One region of the Priestia sp. YIM B13490 genome, then DNA from elsewhere that is predicted to be linked to it. Evidence: riboswitches for the same ligand, from Rfam matches in the RefSeq annotation. Region 1 holds a riboswitch; each other region holds the start of a gene.
The links. A riboswitch is a leader RNA that binds a small molecule or an ion and turns the genes downstream of it on or off. The one in region 1 is predicted to bind cobalamin.
Positions count from the first base shown of each region.

Region 1 (4,216 bases):
ATAAAATGGAAAGATAGGTTAGCTTATCATAATGTAGACTTTAATAGATATTCATAACTAGCAATTTCTAAAACGAAAGCTAAATGTGCGTTCTGCTTACAAGAAGGTAGTGACCATCATCAACAAATTCTCATATAAATAAGTAAGCTTGTTTACTTTTAACTAAATTTATTTATTAATAGGGGGATTAACTAGTTGATGAATTTGACGCTTCATGAACGTTCTGAAAAGTTATTAAAGCAAAGAATTAAACAATTAAATCCGAGAGATCCATTTAACTTTGTTTTTATGGGAGACAGCAGAGGTGACGGACCAAACGATAATTGTTTCACGATGAGCGGTGAATTTGAGCTTGTGTTAAAAAAGGCGGTGGAATTGAACCCGCTGTTTATTATTCATGGGGGAGACACCGTCTATACAGGGAAAAAAGAGTATTTGGAGCACTTTGTTAAGGTTGTTGAAAAAATCGCCCCGAACATTCCTATGTTTGTATGCGTAGGGAATCATGATGAACTGTACCTTGATGAAAGCAATCTCGAAAACTTCAGAGCCACTATCGGAAAAGTACACTGGGTCATTGATATTCCTGTCTTCAACTTCCGGTGCATCGCATTAAATAATGTCATCAGTCCCAAGAATAAAATATATGGATTTACAGATAGAGAGCTGAATTATTTAGAGCAGCAGCTAGAGGATGCTCCTCGTAATACCGTTGTAGCTATGCATGCGCAGCCAAATATTGGCCGGTGGTCAAATCTTGAAGGGTTTCCTGTAACGACTCCTCAAAGTCAAGAATTTTTTGATTTAATTCAAGAACACCGCGTGAAAAAAGTGTTAGTCAGCCACGTGCATGCGTATGACGAGCAGTTTATTAGAAAAAACAGAAACGGGTCGTTTACGCTTGGAAGAGGCACTGATTTTGTATTGTCAGGAGGCGCCGGCGCTCCCCTTGATTTTGAGCCGCCTTTAATTTTAAATAATTATAATTTTACGGAATTTTTTGTAAGCAGGTACGACATTTTAGGTCCTCTTCTTTGGAAGGATTTTGGACGACCTCGAAGAAATTGTTTGTAAAAACAAGAAAGTAGAAAGCTAGGTTCAAAAAAAGAGGCTGGAACAAAAGGGTTTTAGACGAAGTGAAACGAATCATCGATCAAGATGTGTGATTAGTGGTTCGTTTTTTTGTTAAGGCAAACGTAGGTTTCATGTGTATAGGTCTTTCTAGCAGGTGATTGGAGGACAAGACGAAGACTCCTGCGGGAAGCGAAGTCTTGTACGGAAATCAACTGCGGTGTCACAAGCGATTCAGCTCATGTATTCCATTTGCCTTTAGAGTGGATTCATTTGGTTATGTCTCAACCTCTTTTGGAAAAATGTGCATAACTCTTAACGAAACCTTGTAGCAGAAGGCTCAGTCAAACGTTATAATAGATAATGAATGATGATATATTCTCTATATTTGTCATATATTTGTATTACATATGTAATTAAAGAAAAACATTCACTTGATATACTGTTTAATGACTTAACTTTATCTTAAAATTTACAGTGAAATGCCTGTTTATAGAGGCTTAGAACATACACAGCAAATGGAGGAGCAATCATGGCAAACGAAAAGATGCAAGAAGGACTTGATCGTTTTATCAAGGAAGATTTAAATGACCTTTTAGGTAGACTGTTCCCCTTAATGGACCGGGAGTGTGCCGAAGAAAAAAGAAAGCTTATCGAAACAGCGGTAGAGTACATTTATTCGTCAGGATATCACCAAGGGGCAAAAGATTTAATCGAAACGCACCGAAAAGATGATTACAAATTGTTAAGGCAAAAGTTAGCGTCAGCGCCTCCTAAAAACTAATTTTTTTGAAATTTCTTTTGACAGCATAAATGTAAGGTGTTAAGATGACTCTACATTCAAAATATTATAAACAATTAAAACTCTTATTGAGAGAGGCGGAGGGACTGGCCCTGTGAAGCCCGGCAACCATTTAACATTCTTGTTGAAAAGGTGCTACATCCTGCAAAGCGTACAGCTTTGAAAAATAAGAGAGGATTTCATAGATACTATGCCTCTCTATTCGTGATAGAGAGGCTTTTTATTTTATGTGAATATGTTTTGAATGAACAATTTTATAAAAATGCATCAGGTGCTGTGTAACGAATGTACGCAGCTTAAAAGGGAAGACCGGTGAAAAGCCGGCGCGGTCCCGCCACTGTAATGGGGAGCAACTTATTAACCACTGTTTCATGTTGAAATGGGAAGGGATAAGAAGCGATGAACCTAAGTCAGGAGACCTGCCTGTTGTATGCACTTAAGCTCTACGGGATATAGAGAGGAGTGAGGAATACGTGTTGAGAAAAACAGGCTATCTCAACTTTAGTTAAGTATGCGTATCATCTCTCTTTTCATTTCGAAAAGAGAGATTTTTTAGTTTACCGATAAAAAAATATACAGGGAGTGGAAAAAATGAGCAGTGTAAAAAGTTCAAACTTAGGTTATCCAAGAATTGGTGAAAAACGAGAATGGAAAAAAGCGCTTGAGCAGTTTTGGGCAGGAAAACTAGAGAAAGATATCTTTCTGCAGGAAATTGAATCTCTTCGTCTAGGGCATTTAAAAAAACAGCGTGACGCAGGAATTGAATTGATTCCAGTCGGCGATTTTAGCTTATACGATCACGTGTTAGATACAGCCGCTATGTTCGGTCTAGTGCCAAAGCGCTTTGATTATGATGGGGGAGCGGTATCGCTTGAAACGTATTTTGACATCGCGCGAGGAACAAAAGGTGCGGTAGCTTCTACGATGACAAAATGGTTTAACACAAATTATCACTATATCGTACCAGAGCTTGAGGAATGTACGCCGGCACTTGTAGAAAATCGCCCGCTTCAATTTTACAAAGAAGCAAAACAGAAGCTGAATATTGAAGGCAAGCCCGTTGTTTTAGGTCCAGTAACATTTGTGAAGCTGTCAAAAGGATATAAAAAAAGTGAGTTTAAAGAAGTAGTTGAACAATTTGTTCCGCTTTATGCAACTATCTTAGCGGAGCTGCAAGCAGAAGGAGTAGAGTGGGTACAAATAGATGAGCCGGTTTTAGCTACAACGCTATCAAAAGAAGACCTGGCGCTTTACAAAGAAGTCTATCAAGCTTTGAAGGAAGCAGCACCGAATGTAAAAGTCATTTTACAAACGTATTTTGACAGCGTTGATTACTATAAAGAAGTCGTGTCTCTTCCTGTTGAAGGAATTGGTTTAGACTTTGTGCATGACCGAGGCGAAAATCTCACTGCCCTTAATAAATATGGTTTTCCAACTGATAAAGTGCTGGCAGCAGGAGTGATTGACGGACGAAACATTTGGCGTGAAAATTTGGACGAGCAGCTTTTAACGATCAGTGAAATTGAAGAAGCCGTATCAAAAGACCGTTTGATTCTTCAGCCTTCATCAAGTCTGCTACATGTTCCTGTCACGGTGAAAAATGAAGAGACGATTGATCCAGTATTGAAAAATGCGCTCTCTTTTGCAGATGAAAAGCTAAAGGAAATTACGCTGTTAACAAAAGCGGTGCAGCAAGGAAAAGAAGCAATAGAAGAAGAAATAAGCGTAAGCAAGCAGGCAATTCAAGCATTAAATGGATCATCTTTTCGAAATTGTCAAGATGTGCAAAAAGAGCTGAAGCAGCTGCACAGCTATAAAGCAGAGCGACAAGCGCCGTTTGACGTACGTCAGCGCGTTCAGCAAGAAGCGTTTCAACTGCCGCTTCTTCCAACGACCACGATTGGAAGCTTTCCGCAAACAAAAGAAGTGCGAAAAGAGCGTCTAAAATGGCGTAAAGGCGAGTTAAGCGATGAAGCATATGAAGCGTACATTAACGAGGAAATAAAAAAATGGATTGAAATTCAAGAAAACATCGGCTTAGATGTCCTTGTGCACGGAGAGTTTGAGCGTACGGATATGGTCGAATACTTCGGTGAGAAATTAGGAGGCTTTCAGTTTACGAAGTTTGGCTGGGTGCAATCTTACGGTTCTCGCTGCGTGAAGCCGCCGCTTATTTACGGAGATGTATCGTATGAGCAGGCGATGACGATCAAAGAAACGGTCTACGCACAGTCTCTAACAAATAAGCCGGTTAAAGGAATGCTGACGGGTCCGATTACGATTTTAAACTGGTCGTTTGTGCGTGATGATATCCCGCGCTACGACGTCGCAAATCAAATTGCG
Region 1 covers NZ_JBHZOT010000001.1:506,600-510,815, forward strand. Annotated here, with positions in the region: gene ACFX4R_RS02790 (metallophosphoesterase family protein) at 199-1,074, shown strand; gene ACFX4R_RS02795 (hypothetical protein) at 1,604-1,855, shown strand; SAM riboswitch class I at 1,936-2,046, shown strand; cobalamin riboswitch at 2,126-2,314, shown strand; gene metE (5-methyltetrahydropteroyltriglutamate--homocysteine S-methyltransferase) at 2,465-4,216, shown strand, end outside.

Region 2 (4,216 bases), on a different contig from region 1:
AATCTTCAAGCTGCAGACGTGCTGGTTGTCGGTAAGAATAGAGTAGAATTGCATGTCCAAAATGAAGAGGAACCTATTTTTTTTCATCCAAATTCCGCTATGTTTAGAGTGAAGAGATGGCTGCGAGGAGAACCTGATCCGTTTATTGAAGCTGCTAGTTTGGAAAAAGGAATGAGCGTGCTTGACTGTACACTTGGTCTTGCATCGGATAGTATGATGGCGAGCGCAGCGGTAGGGAAAAGCGGGAAAGTTGTCGGACTAGAAGGCAACCGCTATGTAGCTTATTTAGTCAAACAAGGACTTTTAAATTGGGAAAGTGACGTACAAGAGTTGAACGATGCAATGAAGCGTATAAACGTGGTTCATCAAAATTTCGAATCGTTTTTGGCGTGTTGTGAAGATAATTCTTTTGATGTTGTCTACTTTGATCCTATGTTTCAAGAGCAAATTGATGAATCGAATGGAATTAACGGTATTAAAGCAATAGCACTGTATACTACGCTAACGCCAATGGCTATACAAGAAGCAAAAAGAGTAGCCAAACAAAAGATCGTGCTAAAAGATCATTGGAAAAGCAGTCGTTTTGAAGAACATGGATTTATCGTACAAAAACGAAAAACATCAAAATTTCATTATGGGACAATTGATATACAATAATAAACAAAAAAGTAAAACGAATCCTGATCATTGAAAAGACTTCCAAAACCTTTTAGGAATTAAAAAGTTTTGGAAGTTTTTTTTATGAATTTCATCTAAAGTTCATAAAAGTATGATATATTTTTGAACATAAAAATACTTTTGTGTTTAAGCATCCAGCAAAAAAGGAATATCTTGTATAGGTTTCCGCTCGGTGTGACAACCTCAAACAGAAGAAGGAAGGTGCTAACTAAAAAGTCTTCGAATGCCCGTAGGCAGCATAAATGAATAAGCAAATATAGGTAAAAAATTAATAAGTATGTTACAATACCTAGTGAGTTATAACAATGAATTTTACGATATGAAAAGACCATATGGGAAAAGATGAGAAAGGAAAGATACGAATGCCTAGATGGATAAAAAGAATGCTAGTTGTATTTATTACAGTATTTACATTTGGGCTTGTCACTCCACCAGAATATTTATACGTTGATGATGCAAAAGCGGACAAGCAACATAAAGCAGGGTATGTAAGAGAAACAACTCCTGTCACAGCTGTTATAGAAGATATTCATTTGCCATATGAAGAACCAAAATATGAAGACGTTTCATCATTTGTTACGTATGCAATGGAATCAGCTGAAAAACAGTCAGTGGAAAAATTCGGAACAAAAATTGGACCTGTCATTGAAGATGAATTTCGTCAAGCAGTGTTACCTAAAATTGAAGAAGTGCTGACCGACATTGGCACTGAACGTGAACAGTCAATTCAGAATCTCGAGATAAGCGAGCATCCTGCTGCTGGCTACGGTGAAAAGATTTTCCATGTATATGACCGGGAAACCGGTCAGGACTTAATACGATTTCATGTACGGCGTGAAAATCCTCCAAAAGATGGATACTGGTTTAATTTTCACTATCATGCGGCTGCAGATAATTTTCAGAAGCATTATGATTTAGGGAAAATTTATTGGAACCGAAACATGCCGCCTAAATGGTTTAGCTGATAATAGACACAACATTCTGCGATTTCGAAATGTTAGCTTTTTTAAGCTAGCATTTTTTTACGTCTAAAACCGTTAGGGTCTAAATAAGCTGAAACATTAGCACAACGATAAAAAAATCGTTTATAATGAAGTCAGACTTCTTACCATAGAATAGTGAGAAGGAACGAATAGATGCTGGAGGTAACACAATGAAACAATTTACGGAAGAAAAACAATTTCGCGAACAAATTAAGAACGAAACACTAAGCGTTGGGATTTTTACGACAACGTGGTGTCCTGATTGCAAACGTTTGGATATGTTCATTGATGAAATCGTTGATGAAAATACAGATAAAGCATGGTTTAAAATTGACAAGGATGAGTTTGAAGAACTTTCTGCTGAAAACAATGTAATGGGTATTCCTTCTCTTCTTGTATATAAAAACGGTGAAAAAATTGCACACTTGCACAGTGCAAATGCTAAAACGCCTGAAGCGGTCCGTGAATTTTTAGCAACTCTTTAATCCCTTAAGCTGCGAGAGCATTCTCGCAGCTTTTTTTTGTGAGAATGGCTATTTCCATTTTTCCATGAGTGGGGTATACTAGGACAAGTGAATAATCGTAAAGCAATAAGGTCTCAATTTAAAGATTGAGTGAAAAGGGAAGTCTGGTGAAAAACCAGCGCGGTCCCGCCACTGTAAGCGCTTTGTGCGTAAGTCAGGAGACCTGCCTTATTGTTAGCTGTGAAACCTTCGAGGAAGGGTGAAGCAGGGTAATGAACATACATATCAAGTATAGTGAACGGATTCTTTTCCTGCTTATCTTGACGTTACCTGCTTTGCTTTCAATTGAAAGTAAAGCTTTTTTATTTTGAAGCTGCCGGCGAGCAGTATACATAGTCAAAGCGGAAAAACGGGATAGCGCTGCTTTTTGCATGATCATTTGCTTTTTCTTTAACGTGGAGGTTTCGTATTCACAATGAACAATATATAGGGGGAGTATTTAGATGAAAAAATGGCTTTCGTATTCCATTATTGCACTGTTAGTCATCGTACTTGCTGCATGCGGTGCAGGCAGCCAAAGCAACAGTGATAAAAAAACGAAGCAAGATACGGCACAAACGTCACAAGCTGCATTTCCAGTGAAGGTAAAAGACGCGCGTGATAAAGAAATTACGTTGAAAAAACAGCCTAAGAAAATTGTTTCCTTAATGCCAAGTAATACGGAGATTGTATATGCCCTTGGCCTTGAAAAAGAATTAGTCGGTGTTACAAGCAACGATGATTATCCTAAAAGCGTAAAGAAAAAAGCGCAGGTAGGAGATATGAACGTTAATGCGGAAAAAGTTATTGCTTTAAATCCTGATTTAGTGCTGGCACACGCTTCAAGTATGGGCGTTTCGGATGAAGTATTTAAACAAATTGAAAGTGCGGGTATTCCGGTATTTGTTGTAAAAGATTCAACAACGTTTGATACGGTTTATGATTCTATTACGCAAATCGGTAAATTAACAGGTAAAACAAAAGAAGCTAATCAAACAATTAAAGACATGAAAGAAAAAGTAGCTTCAATTGAGAAAAAAGCAAAAACGATTTCAAAAGAAGATCGTAAAAAAGTATGGATAGAGGTATCAGGAGCTCCTGAGATTTATACAACAGGAAAAGGTACGTTCATGAACGAAATGCTTACTATGATCGGTGCTGATAACGTAGCAGCTAGTGAAAAGGGTTGGGTTAAGTTTTCTGAAGAGCAAGTTGTTAAGTTAAACCCTGACGTTATTATCGCAACGTATGATGCAGACAAAAATGAGATTATGAAGCGTCCCGCTTGGAGCAGCATGACTGCTGTAAAAGAGGGTAACATCGAGAAGGTTGATCAAAACAAAATCAATCGCTTAGGACCTCGTATTGTAGATGGCTTAGAGGACTTAGCAAAAGCAGTATACCCTGAGGTGTACAATAAATAAGAAGAGGGACCATATTCCAGTTCGAATTGAAAAGGGGATTGGTCCCTTTTCACATCTTAAAATTGAAGAAAGGCCTGAGCTTTTAATCATGAAAACCGAGACTTCTTATAAAACATACAGCTCAGGGGTTTTAGGAACAGGCATTACGGAAACGGACACCTTTTACAATCGATTTGTTCACAAAGACTATTATTCAGATACTCCTTCTTTGGAGTATGAGCAATATTTGATGAAAGAAAATGTGCGCCATGAGCAAATCGTAGGGTTGATGACAGCCGTGTGGTTAAAAGAAAGAGCGGTTTACTGTTATGAAGGCTACGGAGTAAGAGTAGCTTCCGTGATAACGGCTGGAATAGGAAACGCAGTAGATATTACAGCTGACGAAGCTGTCCCGTTCTATTCCTCTCCTGGTACAATTAATATGTTTTTTTTCGTGGAAGGTACGCTTACGGATGCAGCGTTTTTACAGCTTTTTATTGCGGCCACAGAAGCTAAAACAAAAACGCTGTCACAGCTGGGTGTCATAGATCCGGCTACAAAGACGATTGCTACGGGAACATCTACGGACAGCATCTCAGTTGCAGCGTCTCAGCAAGGATCATTATATGAATATGCAGGCTCTATGACC
Region 2 covers NZ_JBHZOT010000003.1:170,875-175,090, forward strand. Annotated here, with positions in the region: gene ACFX4R_RS10740 (class I SAM-dependent methyltransferase) at 1-657, shown strand, start outside; gene ACFX4R_RS10745 (YpjP family protein) at 1,041-1,643, shown strand; gene ACFX4R_RS10750 (thioredoxin family protein) at 1,832-2,146, shown strand; cobalamin riboswitch at 2,238-2,370, shown strand; gene ACFX4R_RS10755 (ABC transporter substrate-binding protein) at 2,629-3,588, shown strand; gene ACFX4R_RS10760 (adenosylcobinamide amidohydrolase) at 3,677-4,216, shown strand, end outside.
Region 2: another riboswitch for cobalamin. It lies ahead of ACFX4R_RS10755 (ABC transporter substrate-binding protein); the one in region 1 lies ahead of metE (5-methyltetrahydropteroyltriglutamate--homocysteine S-methyltransferase).

Region 3 (4,216 bases), on a different contig from region 1:
TCTACTTTTATTTTTGGTGTTATATCTTGATAGTCGAATCCATAAACGTTCTTCACACGCTTAAAGAATTTATGAAATCGCTCATTAGGATGACCTTTTTCTTTATATTCATGGACAATGTTCTCCACTATTTCAACAATGTCATCGGGTGCTATGCCTTCCGCCACAATTTGACCTGAATGCGCATTTCGTCCAACCGTTTTAGCTCCTAAAAATAAATCAAACGCACCTTTTCTATAGACAATGCCGATATCTTCTTGAACTGCGCCATAACAGGCCATACCGCATCCATTAATACCAAGCTTCAGCTCTTTTGGCATGTCCATTCCCCCGAGGCGTTTTTGTAATTCTTCCGTATGTGGAATAGCATCGCTTTTTTCTCCATCACAAAAATCACACGCTTTAATTGTGAACACGTCTCCGACCGGAGATAGTAAAAAGGAAGCTGCTTGGAGCTTTTTAATAATCACATCTGGCTGGGCTGTTGGAATTTGAAGTTTGATTTGATGGTCAGGTGTATACTCCATCGTACCTTTTTCACCAACAACTTCTGCTAGTGTTGTCATTTGAACAGGCGTGAATTTCTTATTGGCAAGTCCTGGACTAACCGCGACTTCGAAAATTGACTGTATTGGCTGGTGTACGACCCCAGAAGTGGTTTCACCTAAAATTGCTTGAAGCGCTTCTTCTGCAAGAGCTCGTGAAGTTGCTGTTTCTTCTGGTTTGGTCTGAACTGCTTCAATTGCTGAAGCTGTTTGCTCTACAGTCTCTTCTTGATCGAGAGCCCATGGTTCTGCTTCTTTTCGAAGTCGCTGATGCGGTCTTAGCGGCTGCTCCGTTTGGTTGAGGGTATATTTCCGCTGATACCCGCGCGGTGTAATCATTAAATCGTCGTAAAAGAACGTAGATGAATTTCCGACAACAACGGTAGTCAGCATGCCTATTTCATGGTTTAACATGTCTTTTAAGTTAGTCATTACGACTTCTTCACGGTCACGATAAGCGCTTTTCACAAGACCAACAGGCGTATCAGGAGAACGGTACTTTAATAGAATCCTTTGCGCTTCAACAATTTGTCTTGTTCGTCTTCCGCTCTTTGGGTTGTAAAAAGCCACTACAAAATCTGCTTGTGCAGCTGCTTCAATTCTTTTTTCGATTAGATCCCACGGCGTAAGGTGGTCACTTAAACTAATCGTACAAGCATCGTGCATCACGGGCGCTCCAAGGAGAGATGCGCATGAATTGATAGCCGAAATGCCAGGAATTACTTCCAGCTCTACGCCCGTTTCTTTTTTCCAGCCTTTTTCAATCAACACTTCATATACAAGGCCTGCCATTCCGTATACTCCTGCATCTCCGCTCGAAATGACAGCTACGGTTTTTCCTGCTTCGGCTTGCTTTACAGCTTCCTGTGCACGGCTTACTTCTTCGGTCATTCCCGTACTAATAATTTGCTGATTCGTTAACAGTCCTTGAATTAATTCCACATAGGTTTTGTAACCGATGATCATATCACTTTCTTGAATGGCTTCTCTTGCTCGCTGTGTAATATGTTCAAAGCTCCCCGGCCCAAATCCAATAACTAACAGTTTACCTTTCATGCTAGCTCCTCCTTTATGCGTTACTTTTTACTTTGTCAATTCCTTCTATGGAGTCACTGTTTTCCGGAGAAACGAAACCATTTTGATCATATTCATAAATAAGCGATTCCTTTACACTGCAGCCTCCTGCTAAATGCTCTTCGACAATCCGGTGAGCCACGGTTTCAGTGACCTGCTTGTACCAATCTCCTGAAGGATAGACGATAGCTACAGGAGCATCTTTGCATCGTCCGTTACAGCGCGTACGCGTTGTATGAACCGTTTCATCCAAATCCAGTTCCGTCACTTTATTTCGAATAGCTTGTGTGGCTTCTTCTCCACCTTTTCTCATACAGCTGCTTCCATTACAAATCAATACGTGATGTTTTGTTCCGTTTAAGTTCCACGTCGTCACACTCATTCGCTCCTTTACTAAAAAAAGCGCCTCTATCAATGATAGAGGCGCAGAAAATTCAAACTAAGTTTTTGCACTTCCACCTATATCCCGTAGGGTAAGCTTCGCATTAGAAAAAGGCTGGTTTCCTGACTTCGATTCATCACTTGATTGCGCCTTCCCAAATACAGTGGCATATGCAATCAGCTCCTCTTCACAGTGGCGGGTACCGCGCTGGCTTCACACCAGACTTCCCATTTAACGCAATGTGAACATTGCGCACCTTTTTTGCACGATATGTAGTTTTTCGATACGAGAAAAACCCGCTTCGCTAATATGCGAGCGGGTAAAACGTCAGAATAAGAGTGTACACGAATGCCACTTTAAGCCAACGTTTCCCTTCCCGCTCCCCGGAGAAATAGAAACTTCACAATAAAGACAGGTCTCCTGACTTGTGTATCATTCTACTTGAGAACCTTCCCGTGATTTTTTCACAGTGGTTATACTCGTTCGTCCACACTTACAGTTGCGGGGGCAGTACTGGTCTTTCACCAGTTTCCCTATTAAGCCTTCTTGGCATCTTTACTGTTGCTGTTTGATATATATGAACCTTTTAAACTATCAGAATAATAGAAGTAACTACCATATCATAGCGTACATTTTTTTTTATTTCAACTCTATTCTTTTCGGAAGATACAAGCACCTATAAAAAAACAAGAGCATAAAGTCAGCTCTTGTTTTTTCATTATATAGCTACTAATGTTAAATGAGGATCATTATAATACACCACTTCTGAAAGAACTTTACAGCCATTTGTTTTGGCAAAAGCTTCTCTCGCCTGCTTTTCAGTTTCAAATTCAAACATTTTCATTTCTTTTCCAGCATATACCGTCAGTACCCACATGAAAAGATTCGCCTCCGATTATTGTAGTGATCGCTATATCCACATTATGCCGAAACCATTTCCTTTTGAAAACCCATTCTACAAAACTTGTCACAAGAAACTTTTAAAAATTTAAAAACATTTTAACTTCTGTAAATGAACAAAATGTACAAAAGGTTTAAGCAATATTATACCTCTTTAAAAAGGTGCTTTTTTAACCAACTGTTGCTTCACCAGTAAAAAATATATAGTATTTATTAAAAAAAGAAGCCGGACAGCCGGCTTCTTTTTTAGGAAAGGAAAGTACAGACATCACAATCCCGTCCTGCTCTTTATTTTGCATAAAAATACACTAATTAAATATTGCTTTCTTAAAGCAGAACCATGTTCGACTGCACATAGTGATAAAGAAGCTTATACGTATGGTTTAATGAATCTTGATGCGTTCTCTCAAACGCATGAGAAGAATCAATTCCTGGACCAATTAAGCCGTGTACGATATCGTGTCCGGCACGAATAGCAGCAGAAGCATCTGATCCGTAAAACGGATAAATATCTAATTTGTACTGAATATCATGCTGCTTAGCTAGCTCCACCAAATGCTTTCTCAAACCGTAATGATATGGGCCGCTTGAATCTTTTACACAAATAGACACGGTGTATTCATCGGTAGATTGTCCATCTCCCATAGCACCCATATCAACCGCTAAGTATTCTACTGTTTGAGGCGTAATGTTCGAATTCCCTCCGTATCCAATTTCTTCATTATTTGAAATGAGAAAATGCGTAGTGTATGGCAGTTCGATCTGTTCTTCTTGAATTGTTTTTATGAGCTGGAGCAATAAAGCTACGCTTGCTTTATCATCGAGATGACGAGATTTAATAAAACCGCTTTTTGTTATTTCTACACGAGGATCAAACGAAACAAAGTCGCCTACTTCAATTCCAAGGCTGCGAACATCTTCTGCGCTATGTACTTTTTCATCCAGTCGAATTTCTATATTTTCTTGATTTCGCTCAGCTTTCCCTGCATCTTTATACACATGAACAGATGTTTGATGCATAAGGATGGTTCCTGTAAATACTTCTCCTGATGAAGTTTCAATTTCACAATATTCTCCTTCAATAGAATTGTAGCGAAACCCTCCAATCAAGTCGATTTTCAGACGTCCACTCGGTTTGATTTCTTTTACCATAGCACCTAATGTATCGACATGAGCCGTCAGCATGCGGTGGTGATCTGTATCTTTACCGGGAATAGTAGCGACTAAGCCTCCTTTTCGATTGCGGTACGTTTGAATATTTAGCTCTTTTATATAGTCTTCGACAAATGAAATTACCTTTTCTGTATTTCCAGAA
Region 3 covers NZ_JBHZOT010000003.1:789,552-793,767, forward strand. Annotated here, with positions in the region: gene cobJ (precorrin-3B C(17)-methyltransferase) at 1-1,601, opposite strand, end outside; gene ACFX4R_RS13985 ((2Fe-2S) ferredoxin domain-containing protein) at 1,615-1,995, opposite strand; cobalamin riboswitch at 2,097-2,276, opposite strand; cobalamin riboswitch at 2,395-2,573, opposite strand; gene ACFX4R_RS13990 (hypothetical protein) at 2,720-2,878, opposite strand; gene ACFX4R_RS13995 (M42 family metallopeptidase) at 3,229-4,216, opposite strand, start outside.
Region 3: another riboswitch for cobalamin. It lies ahead of ACFX4R_RS13985 ((2Fe-2S) ferredoxin domain-containing protein); the one in region 1 lies ahead of metE (5-methyltetrahydropteroyltriglutamate--homocysteine S-methyltransferase).

Region 4 (4,216 bases), on a different contig from region 1:
CGAATGCTATTTCCTTTTAGACTCTACCATAAAAAAGGAAGCCGACTACCATAAGGCAATCGGCTCACACATGTAGGATATTGATTTAACACTAACAAAGTACAACACAACATTAGTAATTATATAATATATTTCATTATTTTGAAAGCGATTTCATAGATATTTTTAAAAATATTTTGTTATTTGTTTTTCGTAGAAAAAAACCACGTTTCAGCCAATTCGAAACGCGGTTCTTTTCTGTAAGGACTTGCCCTACAGGCTATAAATGTAAGTACGCTCATTATAGCATGAGCTCTTATCTAGATTCTATGGTAATTACTGTATAATATCGTTACATTACGACCGGTTGTATTTTTCTGTCCATGTGCAGCGTATTCCATGGCTCATCCTGTTCAGCAAGCCTTTCGATAAAATCTTGTGAAGTCCAGAATGGAATAGCCCCCGGTAAAAAAGGATGAGTATGCAGATACAACGTGTCATAAAAATGACTTTGAGCAAATTGTTCCACTGCCTTTAACAGCTGCTGTCCAATGCCTAGACGCCGGTATGCTGGATCGACATAGCATTTTACAATCTCGGCTGCAGTTTTATGTTCATATCGCTTTTTTAATGCATGAAACCTTCCATCGTAAGCGTATAAACCAATTGTTCCAATTACTTGTTGATTTTCCGTGACAGCTGCAAAAAAAGCAGCGCCTTTCGCTTGAACATAATATTCATTAAAATGAAGCAAATCCACAGGAAGCTGATTTTTTTCCATCATAGGAAATAGCTCATTCCGCATATTCATGACAAACTGAATCACTTCAGCATCCTTTTCTTTTACTTCTTTAATTTGATACATTGGTACTTCTTGCACGTTTACTGTCACATCCTTTGATCTATCATTGTATACTTTCTCTTTTTCCTATAGGAACAACACAATATTGACTATGGCGTTACGTCTAAATGCTGAGTCAGCATATAATACTCGCTTGGATTTGTGGTCCAGTTTTTCACCTTTTGATTATAAGCAACAACAATGTTTGGATGTACAATCGATGACGTCAGCATTTCTGCATTAATCAAAGCGGTTGCTTGCTTAGCTAACTGATCTCGCTTTGCGTCATCTACGGTTAAATTTAACTGCTGAATCATTTTTGTTAGCTTCTCATCATCAATCCGGCTGGCATTTAAACCACCGCCCGGCAAATAGTTCGTACTTAAATAATAGCTTGCATCTCCTCTAGGTGCAGTGATAAGACTGTACAGTGCTAAATCCCAATCGTCTTTTGCCATTACATATTCATCGCTGTCCTCAACGAGATGAATCTTAATAGTAATTCCTAACTCTTTCGCATTAGACTGTATAAGCTGAGCAATCAAAGGAAGTTCTGGCAGAGAGCTGTATGTGACAAGAGAGAGCGATAATGGCTTTCCATTTTTGATTGTTTTGCCATTTTTAATTTGATAGCCTGCTTTCTCTAAATATTTTTTAGCAGATGGCATACCTCTTTGCTCATTAGCATTATTATCAGCAAAAGGAAATTGGGATAAAAATGGACCTCGAGCTGCTGCCGCTTGATTGTTCATGATGCTGCTGACAATTTCTTTTCGGTTCAGTAAGGTATCGATAGCTTTTCTTACATTTTCGTCTTTTAATGCGTCATTGGTTTGATTATAAAGTAATAAATGTGTACGCACACTGGGTACTCCACTTACCTTAAAAGACGGATCTGTTTGTAAAGTGCCCAAACTTTCTAAAGGCGGGCGATAAATAATATCGGCTGTTCCGGACTGAAGAGCCGCAACTCGCGCATTAGCATCTTCGTTAAATGCAAAGATCGCATTTTTCAATTTTACTTTCCCATTCCAATAATGTTCATATCTTTCTAACTTCACTTGATTTCCTTGATCGAAAGTCAAAACTTGAAATGGACCTGTGCCAATAGGCTTCTTAGCTATATTAGAAACATCAACATCTATAATAGCTGTGTTTGGATGCACTAACTCAGAAGGAAATTTAGGCATTGGTTCTTTTAATGTAATTGTCAGCGCATGACCGTTCGCTTTGATTTCTTTAATATTTAAAGCGTTTTTCATCGCATAACTTTGATCTATCGTTCTTTGAAGAGAAGACTTAACGGCATTTGCATCTAGCGCTTTACCATTTTGAAACGTAATATTCTTTCTTATCGTAAATGTCCACGTAAGACCGTTATCTTCCGTTTTCCACTTTTCAGCAAGCCAGGGCTTTATTTTTAAATCATTGCTGATTTTAACAAGCGTCTCCCCTACTCCCGCACGAACTGCTGTATAATTATCATCCGTATGAGGATCAAGCGTTGCAGATGTAAAATTAAATAAAAACGTCACACTTTTATCCGTTTTCTTTCTTTCTTTTATACTTATGCTCTCTTCATTAGGAGCGCAAGCAGTGAGGCAAAGTAACACAAGAAATATCATAGATACGAGTTTTTTATTATTTATCATTGATTTTTCCACCTTCTATTTTAATACACAAAAAAAGCACTTCTAAAAAGAAGTGCTTGTCTTCAAAACAAATTCAGATAAACGTATCCCTTGTTTATCTTATTTTTGATTCTGCCAAAACACCTCCCTATCCTCGTAGGTTATTGTGTGCTGCGATTTATGGCAGGTCTCCTGGCTTCAAGTCATTGCCTTATACCGCCTTCCCGTCTCTAAATAGACAGTGGCTTTTTGACATAAGGCTCCTTGTTACAGTGGCGGGACCGCTCCGGATTTGCACCCGATTCCCTTTTAAGGCAATTGAAAAACAATTGCCACCATAAAAACTGGTTATTTAATTTAGTAGCGTGCTCTTGAAACTCTAGAAGTAGAAGCTGATGGTGAAACATCTTCATCATCAAATCCAGTGGCAATAACGGTTACCATCATTTCGTCCTTTAAATCTTCATTAATCACGGACCCAAAAATCATATTTAAGTCCTGATCAGAAGCAGACGTGACAATATCTGCTGCTTCCTGTACTTCGTAAAGACTCAGGCTGCTGCCGCTCGTAATGTTCAACAGCACGCCTCTTGCTCCATCAATCGATGCATCTAGCAGCGGACTAGAAATCGCTTTTTTCGCTGCTTCAATTGCCCGGTCTGATCCAGAAGCTCGTCCGATACCCATAAGCGCAAATCCTTGATTAGACATGATTGTTTTTACATCAGCAAAGTCAAGGTTAATCAGCCCCGGAACAGCGATTAAATCTGAAATACCTTGAATACCTTGGCGAAGAACATTATCTGCTTCACGGAATGCTTCAAGCATAGGCGTCTTTTTATCGACAATTTCAAGCAAGCGGTCGTTTGGAATCACAATAAGGGTATCTACCGATTCATTCATCGCAGTAATACCGCCTACTGCTTGCTTCGTACGTTTGTTTCCTTCAAACTTGAACGGGCGAGTGACTACTCCAATTGTTAAAGCATTTAGTTCACGGGCAATTTGGGCAATAACCGGAGCTGCTCCAGTACCGGTTCCTCCGCCCATGCCAGCTGTTACGAATACCATATCTGCGCCTTGCAGTACTTCTTGAATTTGTTCTCTGCTTTCTTCGGCTGCTTCTCTTCCCACTTCTGGATTAGCTCCTGCACCTAATCCTCGCGTTAAGGCCGCACCAATCTGCATTTTCACATCTGCTTTAGATAAGTTAAGCGCCTGAGCATCCGTATTAACGGCGATAAATTCTACTCCTTGTACACCGTGTTCAATCATACGGTTAACGGTGTTATTTCCTCCACCGCCGACCCCAATTACTTTAATTCGCACTAATGGCGATACATCTGCATCAAATCCAAACATTCTAAGTTCCTCCTCAATGATCAAAATTACTTTCTCTTATTATCCGAAAAAACACGTGAAGAACCTTTTACTCCTATGTTTAACGCGTAACTGTTCTTTTGTTTTACAGATTTTATACACTTCTCTTTTAACCTTTAAATCTTTACATCTTTATGTAAATTTATTGTTGTTCTAAAATTAGTACGCCGAACTCTTTTATGGTTTTTCCACTCAAAATGGCATATAAGCTTATTGTATCATTCATTTGACAGATGTCTGTATTTAATTTTGAGTAAGATGTGACTAAGAGAATAATATTTTTATAGACAAAATGAGAAAAAGCCCTTAGAAATAAGGGCTTCTCTAGATAATAAACCGTTTTATAATTTCCCAGTTAAGAATTGAGCCTCTCCCATGCCAAAGC
Region 4 covers NZ_JBHZOT010000009.1:34,629-38,844, reverse strand. Annotated here, with positions in the region: gene ACFX4R_RS22475 (CitMHS family transporter) at 1-20, shown strand, start outside; gene ACFX4R_RS22470 (GNAT family N-acetyltransferase) at 332-859, opposite strand; gene nikA (nickel ABC transporter substrate-binding protein) at 931-2,472, opposite strand; cobalamin riboswitch at 2,617-2,806, opposite strand; gene ftsZ (cell division protein FtsZ) at 2,809-3,813, opposite strand; gene ACFX4R_RS22455 (tautomerase family protein) at 4,173-4,216, opposite strand, start outside.
Region 4: another riboswitch for cobalamin. It lies ahead of nikA (nickel ABC transporter substrate-binding protein); the one in region 1 lies ahead of metE (5-methyltetrahydropteroyltriglutamate--homocysteine S-methyltransferase).